Regions from separate parts of the Afipia sp. GW821-FHT04G03 genome, predicted to be linked through region 2. Evidence: predicted binding sites of a transcription regulator. Region 2 holds the regulator's gene; the other holds the start of a gene.
What was found. The regulator LexA, encoded in region 2, represses DNA repair genes until DNA is damaged. The targets are predictions, from matches to a motif close to TGTTCNNNNTGTGTTCNG.
Positions count from the first base shown of each region.

Region 1: the regulator LexA is predicted to act here: its motif matches at 2,828-2,845, upstream of AC07UB_RS06110 (ImuA family protein).

Region 1 is NZ_JBWKSV010000001.1:1,246,124-1,250,792, reverse strand. It holds gene AC07UB_RS06125 (GMC family oxidoreductase) at 1-538, opposite strand, end outside; gene AC07UB_RS06120 (M20 aminoacylase family protein) at 717-1,895, shown strand; gene AC07UB_RS06115 (YciE/YciF ferroxidase family protein) at 1,994-2,572, shown strand; gene AC07UB_RS06110 (ImuA family protein) at 2,905-3,699, shown strand; gene AC07UB_RS06105 (Y-family DNA polymerase) at 3,596-4,669, shown strand, end outside.
Region 2 is NZ_JBWKSV010000001.1:653,266-657,934, forward strand. It holds gene trpC (indole-3-glycerol phosphate synthase TrpC) at 1-619, shown strand, start outside; gene moaC (cyclic pyranopterin monophosphate synthase MoaC) at 621-1,139, shown strand; gene AC07UB_RS03250 (molybdopterin molybdotransferase MoeA) at 1,316-2,524, shown strand; gene lexA (transcriptional repressor LexA) at 2,691-3,404, shown strand; gene AC07UB_RS03260 (ComEC/Rec2 family competence protein) at 3,415-4,669, opposite strand, start outside.

The sequences.
Region 1 (4,669 bases), 590 kb from region 2:
TGTTGAAATCGTACGTGCGGCGAATTCCCATCTCATGTGCGGCATTGCCGACGGCATCGAGCACCGGCCATGACAGGCGTGGCGCTTCGATGCGCCAGCCGCCGCCTGTGCCATGATGCTCGCTTGGCCCAAGAAAATGATCTTCCAGTTTCTTGAACGCGGGCAGCACGTCGGCCCAGCCCCAGCCGCTCAATCCGAGTTGCCGCCAGTGATCGTAGTCCGCCGCCTGACCGCGCATGGAGATCATCGCGTTGATCGCCGACGAGCCGCCGATCACCTTGCCGCGCGGATAGGCGAGCACGCGGCCGTTGAGACCGGGCTCCGGTTCGGTCTTGAACATCCAGTCGGAGCGCGGATTGCCGATGGCGAAGAGATAGCCGACGGGAATGTGAAACCAGATCCAGTTGTCCTTGCCGCCGGCCTCCAGGATCAGGACGCGCTTGCGCGGATCGGCGCTCAGGCGATTGGCGACGATGCACCCCGCGGTGCCGGCGCCGACGACGATGTAGTCGAAATCTCCTTCGAGACGTTTCGCCATTCCCTGTCCTGATTCTTCGCCTGCGTTTCTTCGTATTCGAGACGTTTCTTATCTTATGGCCTCGGCCGGGGTTGGCTGTACAGTCCGATCCTGTGCAATTGACGTTTGCACGGATGTTGGGTCCGCCGCCGCATCATGCTAGTTTTCCTGTTTCGATCAGTCCCGTGAGGTGTCAGCCGTGCCTATCCTCAACCGTATCGCCGACCTGCAACCCGAGATCATGGGCTGGCGCCGCGACCTGCATGCGCATCCAGAGCTGATGTATGACGTGCATCGCACTGCGGCATTCGTCGCCGAGCGCCTGCGCGAATTCGGTTGCGATGAAGTGGCGACGGGCCTCGGGCGGACCGGCGTGGTCGGCGTCATTAAGGGACGCAAGCTAGCCAACGGCGGCGACGTGAAGGCAATCGGTTTGCGCGCCGACATGGATGCGCTGCCGATCGAGGAAGAAACCGGCGTAGCCTATCGTTCGACGGTGCCCGGCAAGATGCACGCCTGCGGTCATGACGGCCACACCGCGATGCTGCTGGGTGCAGCGCGCTATCTCGCCGAGACGCGGAATTTTGCCGGCGACGCCGTGGTGATTTTCCAGCCGGCGGAGGAGGGCGGCGCGGGTGCTGCCGCGATGATCGAAGACGGCCTGATGGATCGCTTCAAGATCGAGCAGGTTTACGGGATGCACAACTCGCCCGGTATGCCGATAGGCACCTTTGCAACGCGCGTCGGCCCGGCGATGGCCGCGACCGATCACATCAACATCCACATCGAGGGGATGGGCGGTCATGCCGCGCGGCCGCACAAGAGCATCGACTCGGTGCTGGTCGGCGCTCAACTCATCACCGCCTTGCAGTCGATCGTCTCGCGCAGCGTCGATCCGCTCGACGCTGCCGTGATTTCGATCTGCGAGTTCCATGCCGGCAATGCCCGCAACGTCATTCCGCAGACGGCGGAACTGTTCGGCACCGCGCGGAGTCTCACGCCCGAGGTCCGCGACCTGATCGAGCAGCGCGTGCGCGAGGTCGTGGAAGGCGTGGCCCGGCTGTCGGGCGCGAAGATCACCCTCGATTACGAGCGCAGCTACCCGGTGCTGGTCAACCATCCTGTCGAAACCGGCGTTGCCGCGCGGGTCGCGGCCGCCGTGGCAGGGGACAGCAATGTCAGTTCCGAGATTCCGCCGGTGATGGGCGCGGAGGATTTCGCCTACATGCTGGAAGCCCGACCAGGTGCTTTCATCTTTATCGGCAACGGCGACAGCGCCGGGCTGCATCATCCCGCCTACAATTTTAATGATGACGCCATCGTCTATGGCTCGTCTTACTGGATCAAGCTGGTCGAAACACAGCTTGCCGCGAGCTGAAGCGCGGATCGGCTGGATTCAGCATGCTGACGGAACATTGCTCCGGACGTTGAGTTGAGAGGCGGGAACGATCCCGCATTCAACTTGGAGTCGGACAGATGGCAGCGAAGAAATCCGCGAAAAAATCAGCCAGGAAGTCAGCGAAGAAGGCACCCAAACGGCCGGCGGCCAAGAGGGCTGCGCCGAAGGACAAGGATCTCAACGACCTGTTCCATGACACGCTCAAGGACATCTACTTCGCCGAGAAACAGATTTTGAAGGCACTACCGAAGATGGCGAAGGCGGCCCAGTCGGCGGACCTGAGCGCGGCGTTCAAGAAACATCACGGTGAAACCGAGGGCCAGGTGGATCGCCTCGAGCAGGTGTTCAGCCTGATCGACAAGCCTGCGAAAGCAAAAACATGTCACGCCATCATGGGAATTCTCGACGAGGGCAAGGAGATCATGGACGAGTACAAGGGCACCGAAGCGCTCGATGCTGGTTTGCTCGCAGCGGCTCAGGCGGTCGAGCATTACGAGATTTCGCGCTATGGAACCTTGAAGGCGTGGGCGACCAAGCTCGGCATGTCGGAAGCCGTGCGGCTGCTGGATGAAACGCTCCAGCAGGAACACAACACCGACGAGGCATTGACGAGCCTCGCGCTGGCGGAAGTGAATCCCGAAGCGCTTGCGGCGTGACGGAATAATCTGAAGGCGATCCATCCCCTCATCCTGAGGAGCGGCCTTTTTGGCTGCGTCTCGAAGGATGAGGGCATGTCGTCATGCCTCATGGTTCGAGACGCGCGGCGAGAGCCGTGCTCCTCACCATAAGGTTGATGTGCTGGGGCTGCGAAAACTCATGTTGCGCCTTGTTGCCCTTCTAGATGATTGTTTTTGCTCAAGAAAAATGACCCATAAAGCCGGTTGACTCGCAGGCGACTGTTAGCTTTATATTAGAACATATCATGAACAAATGAGACCGTCACCCGTTCCATAAGGAGAGTGACGAACCGGATTGTCAGGAGCGGCGCATGATGAGCGCGCGCACGAGAACACTTGCGTCCCTGCGGGGGACCATCGGCCGCCTTGAAGGCGAGGCCGGTGGACTTGCGCGCGTGGCGCTCGGTCATGCCGAGGCGGACGCGATGCTTCAAGGCGGGCTGGTGCGCGGCGCGCTGCATGAGGTGTTCGCGGAAAGTGGCCGCCACGGTGCTGTGGCGACGGGCTTTGTCGCCGGTCTTGCGCATCGTCTCGCGGGGCGGCGGCCGCTGGTCTGGGTGCGGCAGGATTTCACCGAAATCGAATCCGGCGCGCTGTCGATGAGCGGCCTCAACGAACTCGGGCTCGATCCGCGCCTGCTGGTGACGGTGTGGGCGGCGGATGCGGAGACCGCGCTGCGCGTGGCCGCCGATGCGCTTGCCTGCGACGCGCTCGGCGCGGTGGTGCTGGATGTGTGGGGCGAGGTGCGCGCGCTCGATCTGGTCGCGAGTCGCAGGCTGACGCTTACTGCACGTACATCGAATGTCGCGTGTCTGGTGCTGCGAACGGCGGCGACACCATCCGCCAGCACCGCCGAGACGCGATGGGTCGTGCGCGCAGCACCATCGTCATCCGTAAACGAGGTGTGGGGCGCGCCGATGTTCGACGCACAACTCGTTCGCAACCGTCACGGCTCGACCGGGCAATGGATCATGGAGTGGAAATGTGATGAGGGCCTCTTCCGTGAAGGCATCTTCCATAAGGACTCGGCGTATCCTCAGCCTGTGGCTGCCGCGCCTGCCGACCGACCGCTTGAAGCGGCTGCCGGGCGACGCCGCGCCGGATAACGAACGTCCCTGCGTCGTCGTCGCCAAGCTCAACAACGCGTTGCAGATCGCGGCGCTGAACGATGCTGCTGCGCATATCGGTCTTGAGGCCGGCCTGCCGCTGGCGAACGCGCGGGCGGTCTGTCCCGACGTGCAGGTGTGCGACGCCGACGAGGCGGCGGATGCAAGGCTGCTCGAGGCCATCGCCGACTGGTGCGACCGCTTCACGCCGCTGGTGGCGCTCGATCCACCTCATGGTCTGCTGCTCGACATCAGCGGCTGCGCGCATCTGTTCGGCGGCGAGGCTGCGATGCTGCGCACGGTGTGCGCCTCGCTCGAACGGCAAGGCTTTATCGTCAATGCGGCGATTGCGAGTACGCCGGTCTGCGCGCGCACCATGACACGCGCGGCGCGAAGCTGCATCGTGCCGGACGGCGAGGAAGCGCGCGCCGTCAGTTCACTGCCGGTATTCGCGCTGGGTGCTGCCAATGCGATCACGCGCGGCTTGCGCCGGGCGGGGCTCAAGACTATCGGCGATGTGGCGTCCCGCGCGCCGCATGAGATCACTGCACGGTTCGGCGCGGACTTCACGAGCCTGTTGCAGCAGGCGCTGGGGCAGGGTGATGCGCCGATCTCGCCGCGCAAGCCGCTGCCGGATTTCATGGTGGAGAAGCGTTTTCCAGAGCCTGTCGCCACCGATACCGTGATTGCCGCGATACTCTCGGGCCTCGCGCAGATGCTGGTCGCGGCGATGGACAAACAAGGCAAGGGCGCGCGGCGGCTGGAAGCGAGTTTCTTCCGCACCGACGGCGCGGTGCGCACCATCGCGGTGGATGCCGGACAGCCAGTGACCAGGGTCAATGTCGTGGACAGGCTGTTTCGCGAGCGGCTCGATGCGCTGGCCGATCCGCTCGATCCCGGATTCGGGTTCGATCTCATCCGGCTGTCCGCCAGCCATGTCGAGATCGTGGTGCAGGAGCAGCGCGATTTC
Region 2 (4,669 bases):
GCTCATTCGCGCGGATTTCGATCCGCCAGTTCTGGCGAAAGCCTATGAGGCCGGCGGCGCAGCGTGTCTCTCGGTGCTGACCGACACGCCGTCGTTCCAGGGCTCGCTCGCGTTCATGGTCGCAGCACGCGCAGCGGTCTCGCTGCCGGTGCTGCGCAAGGATTTCATGTACGACACCTATCAGGTGGCCGAGGCCCGCGCGCACGGCGCAGACTGCATCCTGATCATCATGGCCGCGCTCGATGATGCAGCGGCGAAGGATATCGAGGACGCGGCCTTCGCCCATGGCATGGACGTGCTGCTCGAAGTTCACAATCGCGAAGAACTCGATCGCGCGCTGACGCTGCGTTCACCCCTGCTCGGCGTCAATAACCGCAACCTGCGCACATTCGAGACGACGCTCGCCACCAGCGAAGAACTCGCGCCGCTGATTCCGAAGGATCGCGTCAGCGTGGGCGAAAGCGGAATCTTCGCGCCGCAGGATCTTGCGCGCCTCGAGAAGGTCGGTATGTCGACCTTCCTCGTCGGCGAAAGCCTGATGCGGCAGGCCGACGTCGCGGCCGCCACCCGCACGCTGCTGGCGCGCGACGGTGCGCAGCGCGCCACCGGGACGCGCTGACGTGGCCAAAAAATCCAGGACAAAGTCAAAGACAAAAGCAGGCTCCGCCCTCACCCACATCGACGCCAAGGGCGAGGCCCGCATGGTGGATGTTTCGGCAAAGCCCGACACCGAGCGCGTGGCGGTGGCCGAGGGCCATGTTGTCATGACCCGCAAGACGCTCGATCTGATCGTGAAGGGCAACGCCACCAAGGGCGACGTGCTCGGCACCGCGCGCGTCGCCGGGATCATGGCGGCGAAGCGCACCTCCGATCTCATTCCGCTTTGTCATCCGCTGGCGCTCTCGAAAGTCACCATCGACATCACGCCCGACACCAAGCTGCCCGGCTGCCGCGTGCGCGCGACGGTGAAGGTCAAGGGCCCCACCGGCGTGGAGATGGAAGCGCTGACCGCCGTGTCGGTGGCATGTCTCACGATCTACGACATGGTGAAGGCCGTCGAGCGCGGCATTCATATCGAAGGCGTTCGCCTCGTCGAGAAAAAGGGCGGCAAGTCCGGCCATTATCTCGCCGACTACTAGTGGTCCGGTTTTAACATTCGCACCCCGTTTCAGCAGGCCTTTATGCGAATGTTAAAACCAAAGGACCACTAGCAAATATAGACTTCGAGTGGAGTTTCGGATTTGACATTCGCTTTGCGTACTCGCTGCGGGGTGGAAGCGAATGTCAAATCCACTCCACTCGTAAGGAGCGTCCCATGGCGCTGATGCCGGTCGCCGAAGCCTATGCCGCCGTCCTCAAGGACGCAGCCGCGCTTCCCGAAGAAATGGCCGCGCTGAACGACGCGTTTCATCGCACGCTGTCCCGTGACATCGCAGCATTGCGCACCCAGCCGCCCGCCGACATGTCGGCGATGGACGGATATGCGGTTCGCGCCGCCGATGCTGTTTCGGGCGCACGCCTGAAAGTCATTGGCGAAGTCGCCGCCGGCCGCCCGTTCAATGCGACCGTCGGCGCGGGACAAGCCGCGCGCATTTTCACCGGCGGCGTGATCCCGGCCGGGACCGACGCCGTCATCATTCAGGAAGACACCGCGCGCGACGGCGACACCGTGATCGTCAACGAGGCCATCGCGGCGGGAAAAAACATCCGGCCGGCGGGCATCGATTTCCGCGAAGGCGAAACAGGGCTGCGGCGGGGATCGCTCCTGACCGACCGCGCGCTTGCGCTGGCCGCGAGCATGAACCATCCGCAACTGCCGGTGCATCGCCGCCCAAGGGTCGCGATCCTCGCGACCGGCGATGAACTGGTCGTGCCGGGCACAAAGCCCGCGCCGGGCCAGATCGTCCACAGCAACGTGTTCGCGCTGTTCGCGCTCGCGCGCAACGAAGGCGCGGACCCCATCGATCTCGGCATCGCGCGCGATACGCTCGAGTCGACAACCGATGCCATCCGGCGCGCGCGCGATCTTGGCGTCGATGTTCTTGTGACCACCGGCGGCGCTTCCGTCGGCGACCACGATCTTGTTCAGACTGCGCTGAAAGCCGAAGGCGTCGACATGGCTTTCTGGAAAATCGCGCTGCGGCCCGGAAAGCCGATGATGCACGGACGGCTCGGGCCGATGCGCGTGCTCGGCCTGCCCGGCAACCCGGTGTCATCCTATGTCTGCGCCTTCCTGTTTCTGGTGCCGCTCATCCGCGCGCTGTCGGGACGAACCCAGGTCGATCATGTCCTGGAGCGGGCCGTGCTGGGGCGCGAGCTGCCAGCCAACGACAAGCGGCAGGATCATCTGCGGGCCCGGCTTGAGACAGGCGCTGAGGGCGTGCCCGTCGCAACCTCGGTAGGCCCTCAGGACAGTTCTCTGGTGGGCAATCTGGCGGCGGCGGATGCGCTTATCGTCCGCCCACCCTTCGCACCAGCGGCCCCTGCCGGCTCGCCCTGCACGATCCTCCGGCTTCCCAACTAAAGCTCCCCGTCGTTGACGTGAAATTAAGGGGTTGCGGAACACATATGGAACAGATAGTGTTCGTTCATGATTTGTTTCGAGTGACTCGCAACTCCTGATTGGCCGTCCAACGGTCCGTATCCAGAGAGGCGCGGCATCGGAGCAAAGGCGATCGGGGACCAGATAGATGCTGACACGCAAACAATACGAGCTTCTGCGCTTCATCAACGAGCGGCTGAAGGAAGCTGGTGTTCCGCCCTCGTTCGACGAAATGAAGGACGCGCTGGACTTGCGCTCCAAGTCCGGCATCCACCGGCTGATCACGGCTCTGGAAGAACGCGGCTTCATCCGCAGGCTCGCCAACCGTGCCCGCGCGATTGAAGTCATCAAACTGCCGGAGCTTGGGAATTCGGGTGCCGGCGGCAACGGCCGTCGCGGATTCACCCCCAGCGTCATCGAGGGCAACCTCGGCAAGGTCCGCAGCAGTAGCTCCGCTGGCCACGAGGACGATACGAACTTCCCCGTCTCCGTGCCGGTCATGGGACGGATCGCGGCCGGTACGCCCATCGAGGCGCTCCAAACCCGCAGCCACACCATCAGCCTGCCGCCCGACATGCTCGGGTCTGGCGAACACTACGCCCTCGAAGTGCGCGGCGATTCCATGATGGAAGCCGGTATTCTCGACGGCGACACCGTGCTGATCCAGCGCAACGACAGCGCCGACACCGGCGACATCGTGGTCGCGCTGATCGACGAGGAAGAAGCCACCCTGAAGCGTTTCCGGCGGCGCGGCGCATCCATTGCGCTTGAGCCTGCCAACTCGGCCTATGAAGTCCGGATCCTGCCGCCCAACCGCGTGCGCATTCAGGGCAAGCTGATCGGCCTGCTCCGGAAGTATTGAGCCTCGAGAATTAATCGTCCGGCTGGAGGTCGCTTTCGGCGGGCGTCGCATCGACAGAGCGCGCCGGGACATTCGGCCGAGACGCCGGAGTCTGTGACTCATCCTCCGCAACTGCCGCAGACCATGGGCGATCGACGTCGCGCGGCCTGATGGCTGTGACGGCATAGCCGTCGGCGGTCTTGCGCAAGGCGAGCGTGCCGCGCCTGCGCAGCGTGTCCTGATCCAGCACCATGGCCGCACAATCAGCGGGCGCCTGCCGCAACGTCACGATCACGGCGGCCCGCGCGCAGTCGTCCGCGAAAGCTCCAGGTTTCAGCGTGAGAGCGATGGTGGCGCCGCCTTCCGCTTGCACCACGCATCCCGCATGGTCGCAGGACACACCATCTATCAGCGACGGATCGGCCGCCGTGCGGGTATCGGCATCGGCGGCCAGCCATTCGCGCGACAGGAAAGCATCCTTGCCGGTGCGCATCAGGCGCAGCCTGCCATCCTTGCCGCGTACCCCGACAGTGTGCCCATCGCCAGCCACGAGAATATCCGGCTGCGGTGTCGTCAGCGCCCACGCCGTTGCGAGCACGATCAGCCCCGCTCCTACCCAGCGCAGCGGCGTCCGCAACAGACCGAGCACGATGATGCCCGCGCTCATCGCGGCCAATGGCCCGGCCCCGAACGCCGCAAGCCGTCCGATGGCGCCGGGCAATGCGGCGACCCATTGCGCCACCGCGATCATCCAGCCGATGCCGACATCCATCAGCCGCCAGAACACGCCGTCGAAGCCGAACGGCATGGCGAGCAGCCCCAGCAATCCGGCCGGCATCACCAGCACCGACACCACCGGCATCGCAGCAAGATTGGCCAGCACGCCGTAAGGCGTCACGCGATGAAAGTGAAACGCCGCATAAGGCATCGTCGCAAATCCCGCGACCAGCGACGCCAGCGCCAGCATCGTGATTTCGCGGCCGCCCCACAACGCGGCGCGCGCCACCTGCGTATTGTCCGGCGACGCGAACAGGTTCGGCATCCCGAGTTGAACCAGCGCTACAAGTCCCAGCGTTGCCGCGAACGACATCTGGAAGCTCGGATGCACCAGCGCCTCCGGCGCGATCAGCAGCACGATCATGGCCGCAACCGCGAGGGTGCGGAACGTGATGGCGCGGCGGTCGACCATCACCGCGATCAGCACCACCGCCGTCATGAAGAACGAGCGTTGGGTCGCGACTTCCGCGCCCGACAACAGCAGATAGAACAACGCCGCGACGAAGGCC